Regions from separate parts of the Paenibacillus sp. JJ1683 genome, predicted to be linked through region 4. Evidence: riboswitches for the same ligand, from Rfam matches in the RefSeq annotation. Region 4 holds a riboswitch; each other region holds the start of a gene.

Region 1 (2,200 bases), 1.5 Mb from region 4:
GAGCCGATTACGGCCCGTGGTCATAATATTAATGCGACTCGGGAGAAGATGGGGATGGTTTTCCAGCATTTTAATCTGTTTCCACATAAAACAATACTGCAGAATCTGACGCTTGCACCAACGCAGGTGAAGAAGCAATCGGGGAAAGAAGCGGAGAAAATTGCGTTGGAACTCCTGCGGACCGTGGGTCTTGAGGATAAAAAGAATACCTACCCGAACCAGTTATCTGGCGGTCAAAAGCAACGTATAGCGATAGCACGCGCTCTGGCCATGCAGCCGCACGTAATGCTGTTTGATGAACCTACCTCTGCCCTGGACCCTGAAATGGTTGGAGAGGTTCTGGATGTGATGAAGAAGCTCGCTGAAGGCGGCATGACGATGGTGATCGTGACGCATGAAATGGGCTTTGCTCGTGAGGTAGGAGACCGAATCATCTTTATGGACAACGGTCAAATTATAGAGCAAGGTACGCCGGAGCAAGTTTTCGGAACTCCAAGCCATGATCGTACCCGTGATTTTCTGGCTAAAGTGCTGTAAGAAAATGCTTTTATGAATTATTGACAAAGCCCTCTCGTGATGATATTTCACGGAGGGCTTTTCTCCTTTTGTCACCATATCTCCATATTTTCGTAACAAAAAACCGATTTTTGATGACAAAATTGTAATGGATATAGTATGATGTTCAAGGTTCCCAACATTTTCATGCAGATAAGGTTACAAAATTGTGATATTATGCAGTAAGCCAAAACTTACCGGGGCAGCAGCAATGATAACAATTACTCAGGTGCTGGGCTCAAACCATGGGAAGTGCGGGGGACGTAACAACGGCAATTATTCCAATGCGTCATATAGATGTTGTGGAATATGCCTAGGGGTGAATTGCACAAGCATAGGGCTTCTCCTGAGTCCGAATCCGACAGCTAACTTCGCAGGCATAACAGAGGAGGTACATATCTTTGAAACACTTAAAACATATTGGAAAAACCATGAAATTTGCGGTGCTTGCCGCAGCGATTGCAGGATTGGCACAGACAGCTGGAGTAGCAAATGCTGCTTCGCTTCATACTGCCAAAGAAGGCGATACTTTCTTTTTGCTTGCTCAACGTTATGGGGTATCGGTAGATGACTTGACGAAGGCTAACCCGGATATTGCGTCCAACAACATATATGCAGGTCTACAAATTAAAGTGCCAGACGAAAAAAGTGTGAAGGCGGCTTCGGATTCGAAACCACAGCTTCTTACGGAGAAAGCACCAGCGAATGAGAGGCCAACAATTGAAGCATGGGGCAAAACATTCAATTACAGTAAAGTTGTTGATGTTAAAGCAACAGCATATTCAGCCGCAGCTGATGAAAATGGCAAATGGGGTGCAGTCGATTACTACGGTAATCCGCTTAAACTGGGTACAATTGCAGTAGACCCGAAAGTCATTCCTATGGGGACAAAGGTGCTAGTTACAGGCTATTCCCATCCCGGCTTGCCAGACCATTCTTTTGTAGCCGTTGCCCGTGATCAGGGCAGCGCTATTACCGGAAAGCGGATTGATATCTTTATCCCTGGCAACAAATCATTCGTGAACGACTTCGGCTTCCAAAATGTGAAACTGTACGTTATTGATAAATAGCATTGTGCATATATTTGATTTCATTAAACATAATATATATTATGTAAACTTAATATTATAGCACACAACATATAACTGGGACGACTTCTTATCAGTACGGTCGTTTATCGCTAAAAAAGGCTGTCTTACAAGCAGAAGCACTCTGCTCGTCAAGGCAGCCTTTTTACGTTGTTGGTATATACGAGGCTTAGACATACTGTTATTTTCGTTCCGATGTGTGAAGTAGCCGGGGGACTGTGACAAACTTGTAGCCCTTAGCTTTTAAAGAGTGGATTAGACCCGGCAAAGCTTGGACAGTACCTTGCAAGTTGGAACTTTGACCTCCACCTGCATGCATTAAAATAATGGAGCCAGGTCTGGTAGCCGGGATCACGTTACGCTGAATCTGTGTTTTGCTTAATCCCTTCCAGTCTAGAGAGTCCACATTCCAATTGACGATCATGTACCCATGACGACGCGCCCACTGAATTTGAGGCTCCGTGATTTCACCATAGGGTGGTCGTATTAATCTGGGCCGAAAACCTGCGCTGGCTTCTAAAATGCGTTCTGTTTTTGTAATCTGGTGGCGAAAGCGT
Region 2 (2,200 bases), 2.7 Mb from region 4:
AAAATCCGTATGTTGGCTTTAATAAAATCTTGAAAAAAATTACCCAGCCCTTCACCGCGCCGCGTCAATCCCCTCATAAAAGCCGCAGCAACCGAAAACCCCGAAGCAGCCGAAGTAAACATCATCATCGTGACGAACGCCATCTGCGTCAGATACGTAAGCCCGCTTTCTCCGCTGTAATGTTGGAGATTCGTATTGGTCATAAAGCTGATTACTGTATTAAATGCCAATGATGCTTCCATATTACTGTTCCCAACCGGATTGCCCGGAAGTATAGCCTGCAAGCGCAATAGCAGGTAGCTGATCCCCACAAGCACCACATTGGTTGCAATGAAACTCATAGCGTACGTGGTCCAATGCATGCTGTCCTGTTTCTTCAAGCCTACAGCCTTATAAATCAGCTTTTCCGTTCCACCAAAAATCCGATCCGTCCGATTCGGTTCATTCGAGAATACGTGATACATATAGGTGCCCATCGGCTTTACCAAGAGCAACAATATGATGATCACAATCCCAATTTGCAGTAGCTCCATCCTCTATTCCTCCTTAAAAGGCTCCTGCATTTGGAACAACAGACCTGATTCAGACCATCCATTGAGTGCACACGTTTGCGAAAATCTGCATCTCTGATGCTGCATTCTTGATCTGCTGTTCCCGCCTGCTCGATCCTATAGTTGACTAGAATTTTTCAGGATTCAGGAGTGCGTAGATTAAATACACGAACACAATAGCCGTAAGTCCTAGCACAACGATCATCCTCTTCGCCCTCCTTTTGAGGTCTGCGCATCACACCAGCGTACAAACAGCAGTATCACTCCATAACTCACAGCCATTACGAGCAGCATGTATAAATCCATCATGTTCATACCCTCCGTATCGCTTTTCAGATTGCCCTTTTGATTCCATCATAAAATCATAAACCAGCTATGTTATAAGTGCTTATCCGTTCAGCAGGAAACCCACCTCTCCGTTCAATGTGTAGATCACATGGTCCGCTCCCAATCCCCGATAAATTCCTTGTGGATTACAGCCGTGCGTAATAACATAGATCAATTCTGATGTTAGTGGCCGACATATTTGCAGGAAACGGCAAGTTAGATTCAAGCTGTTTTCGAACAAATACACACTACCAATTTCTTTTTTAGGAAAATTCCATTTTCCCGCTTGCATCGTATTGATGCGCACAATGTGCTCCACACCCATTTTTTTGAGCTGTCGTTCCTCCTGGGTGCTATTTGTGAGAACTGCAAACGCCAATTTTTTGAACATAAGCAATTTCACAAAACTTCTGCCCGCTTCATTCGGTGCAGTGACAATAATTAACCGACCTTCCATCAGTAGCTCCTCTCCCGGTATAAAAAGACAACAAAAAGAAGCCGAAGGAAAAAGGCTTCCTCCGGCTTCATACATTCCATGATAAAATAAACCATGGCTGCACACGGCGGTTTGTTGCCTCTCCCTGTACGCTTACGAGGTTAGCTGTCGGATTCGGACGTGAGAGTCGCCCTATTTACGGCACTTGGCCGGAAAATTCACCCCATGAGACACACGGCTTGCAGAGCCGTATATACTCGTTGGTTCCCCCGCTTTTGCAACTGCAAAATTCAGCGCTTTAGACAATTCGTTGTTGCTTCATTGTTGTTAATTTGAAATTACGTCTTGAATCATACACCCGTGCAAGGAAGACTGTAAAGCTCAACGGCAAGGCTATAAATCACCCTTTAGAGCATAGAAGATTAAGGATAACGCTTACAACCAACCTATGCTTCTCGTATCTCTCTAAAACTCTGTATTTCACCTCTTTTTGAAAATGAAAGGCATGTCAATATTGGCGTAGGGTATGGTACGGTTGCCCTTTATTTATAAAAAAGAAAGAAAATGCGCTATATGTACTAGATAATTATCGAATGAACCCTCTTTTATAAGAAGAAACACCTCAATTTGCTCCATTTGAAGTGTGATTTACCGTTTTGAACAAAAGACGATTTTACAATGCACAATGTCTGTAGACTCTTCTGGACTTGCAACCCCTTGTTGAATTGTTCACAATTTAATTGTAGAATATTGAATTAGGAGGGATATCATGAGTGTATATAAATATGATGCACAGACCCTACAAGGGGCACAAATTCCGTTATCCACATACGAAGGGAAAGTTCTTCTTATCGTGAATACTGCCAGCAAATGTGGGTTAACCCCC
Region 3 (2,200 bases), 1.2 Mb from region 4:
GCAGCCAAAAGAGGTACTGGCCCAGGTTCCGCTGGATCGTCTGCTGATTGAAACGGACGCACCATACTTGACGCCTCATCCGTTTCGCGGGAAGCGAAATGAGTCGGCCCATGTGAGATTGGTGGCAGAGGCAGCCGCCCAAATTAAGGGAATTACGGTGGAGGAATTGGTATCCATTACGACCCAAAATGCTTTGGAACGATTTGACATTCAGTGAAAAAGCGAAGAAATCAATCAAAATAAAGAGATAGACGGAGCTAATTATGATTTTGTTGCAGGAAACTCAAGAATATTACAATTTTTTAACCGAATATTTTAAAAAATGTACTTGAAACCTGCTTTACAACATGCATGGAAACAGGATATCATCTTTTCAGTGAATTGTTGTTGAGTGTAAACATCAACAAATCATTTCATGAACCAGTCTCGCTGAGTCCCTTTTGCAGGGAACGGGGGAACCGATATGGCTTACAGTACGTCCGGCGTATGTGCAAGAGAGAATGTCTCTTCAGCAGCCGGCTCAACCGAAATTCATTTCCCGAATGGGATGAACAGGTAGAGAAGCCGTATTTCGATTTCTTTCTGGGTCTTCGGGGTGAATGTGAAGGCGACCGCCATGAGCGGTTGACCTAAGCTAGGGCGACTCTCTACGTCCGAACCCGACAGCTAACCCCGTAAGCGTAACAAGAGAGAAGCCATCTCGTGCATGAGTTTTCCCGCATATTCACACATGTTGGAAGCCACGAAAGAGCTCTCTAGTCTCTTTCTTTGGCTTTTTTTGTTGTGAATAAAAGAAAATCTGTCATCATACTGTGGTTAAACAGGGGAGGACAGCATGCCGCGAAGACGGGTACATGGTGCAGGACAGTCGCAGTACGGGCTTGTCTTGTAGAAAATCTGTTATAGTCACGTCAACGATCAACTATGTCTTACTCCAGACGGCGGGCTATGTAAGGAGGACGGAGGAAATGGGCATTTTCCGAAAAGAGGAGACCCATGAGTCACGCTCATCCAGCATGTCTTACGTATTACGTTGGAAGCAAGAGAATGTGCGCCAGGCTGCTTTGGTTGCTATTTTTCTAATCGCACTAACGATTATGATTTCAATTCTGATGTACACGCAATCAAAAAAACAAGTCTTTTTTGTCATCGATGGTAAGGCATCTGCGGTAGAAACCCGGGAATCCAAGCTCCAAGATTTGCTCAATGAGCATTCTATTTCACTTCAGCCGCATGATACAATTTCCATGCCGCTAAATGGAGCAGTACAGGATGGGGATCGCGTAGTCATCAAACGTGCCAATCAGGTTAAAGTATCCTCAGGCAATAAGACGAAAAAGCTGTACACAACAGAAAATACAGTAGAGGGTGCCATTCGCACTTCGGGCTATAAATTATCATCAACGGATAAAGTTTACCCTGCGTTGGATGCCTCTGTTTCAGCTAACATGGACATAAAAATCGTCCGTGTGAAGAAACAGCAGGTCGAACAGAAAAAACAAGTGCCTTATCAGGTCATCAAAACGGCAGATCCAAGTCTCTATAAAGGCGATAATCGAGTCATTCAAAGTGGCAAATCGGGTGTGGTAGTCCAGCATGTTCAAAAGGTATACCATGATGGAAAATTGGTATCCAAACAGCTGGTCAACAAGGAAGTCGCACAGAATCGTGTGGATAAGGTAATTGCGGTAGGAACGAAGAAAAAACCGGTCGTTCTAGCTGCTTCCATCGGCCCTAAAGATGCAGTTAAGGCTACAAAGGTTAGTTCGGGCAGTGCTGTCCGTAAAGCAGGTATTAATTTTAATTATAGAAAAGTTTTACAAAACGTCTCCATGACGGCGTATTCCGCACAAGAGCCAGGTATCGGTACACGTACCGCCTCCGGCACACGTGTCACGGAAGGACGCACCATCGCTGTCGATCCGAGTGTAATTCCAATCGGGTGGTGGGTGTATATTGAAGGGGTGGGCTTCCGCCGTGCGGAGGATACCGGTGGCGCGATTAAAGGCCACAAAATCGATGTGTATTATGAGAGTTTGAGCCGGGCCAACCAATTTGGTCGTAAGCACGGTAAAACCGTATATGTTATCGGACCTGTAAAGCCGGAAATCAACTAAAACAGGTTGTGTATGTTGAGGACAATGCGATAGTATTAACAACATAGTTATGCCATGCTAAGAAGAGGATACCCTCTTCTTAT
Region 4 (2,200 bases):
TCCGTATAACCCAGCTCGGAACGGGCAAAGTCCAGGGCGTGTACGATCGCTTCTTGTTTGCTGATGACCGTTGCATTCATCAATGATTCCGGACTTGGATTGCTAAGCGAGGGAATAAGCAATTGAAAGATAAAAAAGCAAATCAGGCCAACCCCGCCCAGTAAGCCTAATTTTTTGAAGTTGGCCGTGAGCACGACCGGTTTCCCGATAGGATTCATGAGTTTCCTCCTTAATCTGTAAATAAGAACATCCATTAAAGATATCATACTGCACAGGTTCCCGCCAACAGACCAGCGATATTCATGAAAACAGAGTGAAAGCACTTTAAAGTTTTAATAAAATTAGATAAGCTGTGATTAAGCGATGCCCAATCGCAAATTAAAGCCAATTTCACGTTTTTTCGGCGAAATCGGTTTTGTGATCTGGATAGAGAAGGATTATAATCTTGAGGCAATGCCTATGAAATATATGGGTAATGACAACATTTAAGCCGAATTTCTGTGAGAAAACGGGGGAACCATGTTACTGGGGTGAATTTTACAGTCGATCCTGATGGATCGGAAGTGTAAATAGGGCATACTGTACTGCCCGAATCCGTCAGCTAACCTCGTAGGCTGTGGGCAGGAACCAAGTCAGGCACTCGGTTTTCCGGTGTCTTTTTTTGTGTGTATAAGTGTGAATAAAAGTTTGCTGAGTTAAGGACGCTGCGCGTTCCATTTGATCTTCCAATCGCTGTTGCCACTGAATTTTTTTGATTTTCTAGACCTTGATAAGGGTAAAATTCAGAGTCAAAGGCGAGCGCTATCGCTTCTCCAGATTCAAATGGACCGCTTCGCTGCTGCCCGCCTTAAAGTCATCAAACGTTCCATGAGGTAGTTACGTATAAAGTGTAGTGAGTATTGAAAGGCAAAAGTATCCCGCTTTGCGGATACTTTTCTGATTTATAAAAGAAACTGAAAAGAATTGGTGATTTTATGAGCTGAGCGATCTCCATGCTCATAGTTCACCAAGGAGGAGAAGTGATGAATAAATGAATCCCAATGCAAGCTGGCTTCGGCTTTCTCCACCGCAAATATTCGTTGCAGGCTTTGCCATTATCATTCTAATAGGTAGTTTATTGTTAATGCTGCCCATTTCTAATACAACAGGAAAACCACTTGCGTTTATAGACGCTTTGTTTACTGCCGCTTCCGCGACCTGTGTAACCGGGCTTGTCGTTAAGGATACAGGGCTCTTTTTTACAACCTTTGGTCAAATTGTCATCGTTGCGCTGATTCAGATTGGCGGACTTGGCTTTATGACTATGGCTACCTTGATCGCGCTGGTGTTCAAGCGTCGGATTTCCTTGCGGGAGCGCCTTATTTTGCAAGAAGCGATGAATCAGACCTCTGTCGAAGGAATTGTCGGATTGATCCGCAAGGTGCTATGGTACTCGCTGATGATTGAGGGCGTATGTGCAGCTATTTTTTCGATTCGCTGGTCATTTGATATGCCTGTCGGCAGGGCGATTTATTTTGGAATCTGGCATGCCATTTCCATGTTTAATAACGCTGGTTTTGATTTGTTCGGTGAATTTCGCAGCCTGACAGGTTATGTATATGATCCGATTGTTAATTTTACAGCCATGTTTCTCATTATTTCGGGTGGTATTGGTTTTGTAGTGATGTCTGACCTGGCAGATTATCGCAAGCGTAAGAGACTATCCTTGCATACCAAGGTGGTACTCAGCATGACAGCTGCTCTGATTGTCGTCGGGACGCTTGTCATTTTTGTATTTGAGTTTACGAATCCGAAGACGCTTGGCTCGCTTGATTGGGGTGGTAAACTGCTGGGTTCTTTATTCCAGTCCGTTACCCCTCGCACCGCAGGTGCCAACACGCTGGACATTGCAGGCTTGCGGCAGGCTACGCAGTTTTTTATCATCATACTCATGTTTATTGGGGCTTCGCCTGGCTCCACTGGAGGCGGGATTAAGACCACTACATTTGCTCTGCTCATTGGAGCGGTGTTTTCGATGCTGCGGGGACGGGAAGACATTGTGCTGTTCCGGTACCGACTTGCGCAGGCACGCATTTATAAGGCTTTGACTATTACCTTGCTGGGGTTGCTGTTCGTGATTGGGGTGACGATGATTCTGTCCGCAACCGAAGATCATCATTTTCTGATGATCTTGTTCGAGACGGTGTCTGCCTTTGGTACG

What was found. Region 4 has a riboswitch for cyclic di-AMP ahead of ACUC6J_RS19750 (TrkH family potassium uptake protein). Riboswitches for the same ligand answer to the same signal wherever they lie in the genome.
Region 1: linked by a shared signal. The riboswitch ahead of ACUC6J_RS13175 (3D domain-containing protein) and the one ahead of ACUC6J_RS19750 (TrkH family potassium uptake protein) in region 4 are both predicted to bind cyclic di-AMP.
Region 2: linked by a shared signal. The riboswitch ahead of ACUC6J_RS06510 (hypothetical protein) and the one ahead of ACUC6J_RS19750 (TrkH family potassium uptake protein) in region 4 are both predicted to bind cyclic di-AMP.
Region 3: linked by a shared signal. The riboswitch ahead of ACUC6J_RS00140 (3D domain-containing protein) and the one ahead of ACUC6J_RS19750 (TrkH family potassium uptake protein) in region 4 are both predicted to bind cyclic di-AMP.

Annotation. Positions count from the first base shown of each region.
Region 1 is NZ_CM129820.1:3,107,414-3,109,613, reverse strand. Features, by position in the region: gene ACUC6J_RS13180 (amino acid ABC transporter ATP-binding protein) at 1-537, shown strand, start outside; cyclic di-AMP (ydaO/yuaA leader) riboswitch at 781-950, shown strand; gene ACUC6J_RS13175 (3D domain-containing protein) at 957-1,625, shown strand; gene ACUC6J_RS13170 (polysaccharide deacetylase family protein) at 1,825-2,200, opposite strand, start outside.
Region 2 is NZ_CM129820.1:1,530,216-1,532,415, reverse strand. Features, by position in the region: gene kdpA (potassium-transporting ATPase subunit KdpA) at 1-533, opposite strand, end outside; gene kdpF (K(+)-transporting ATPase subunit F) at 679-756, opposite strand; gene ACUC6J_RS06510 (hypothetical protein) at 940-1,335, opposite strand; cyclic di-AMP (ydaO/yuaA leader) riboswitch at 1,449-1,620, opposite strand; gene ACUC6J_RS06505 (glutathione peroxidase) at 2,084-2,200, shown strand, end outside.
Region 3 is NZ_CM129820.1:29,590-31,789, forward strand. Features, by position in the region: gene ACUC6J_RS00135 (TatD family hydrolase) at 1-217, shown strand, start outside; cyclic di-AMP (ydaO/yuaA leader) riboswitch at 418-697, shown strand; gene ACUC6J_RS00140 (3D domain-containing protein) at 969-2,117, shown strand.
Region 4 is NZ_CM129820.1:4,599,814-4,602,013, reverse strand. Features, by position in the region: gene ACUC6J_RS19755 (CPBP family intramembrane glutamic endopeptidase) at 1-218, opposite strand, end outside; cyclic di-AMP (ydaO/yuaA leader) riboswitch at 479-631, shown strand; gene ACUC6J_RS19750 (TrkH family potassium uptake protein) at 1,031-2,200, shown strand, end outside.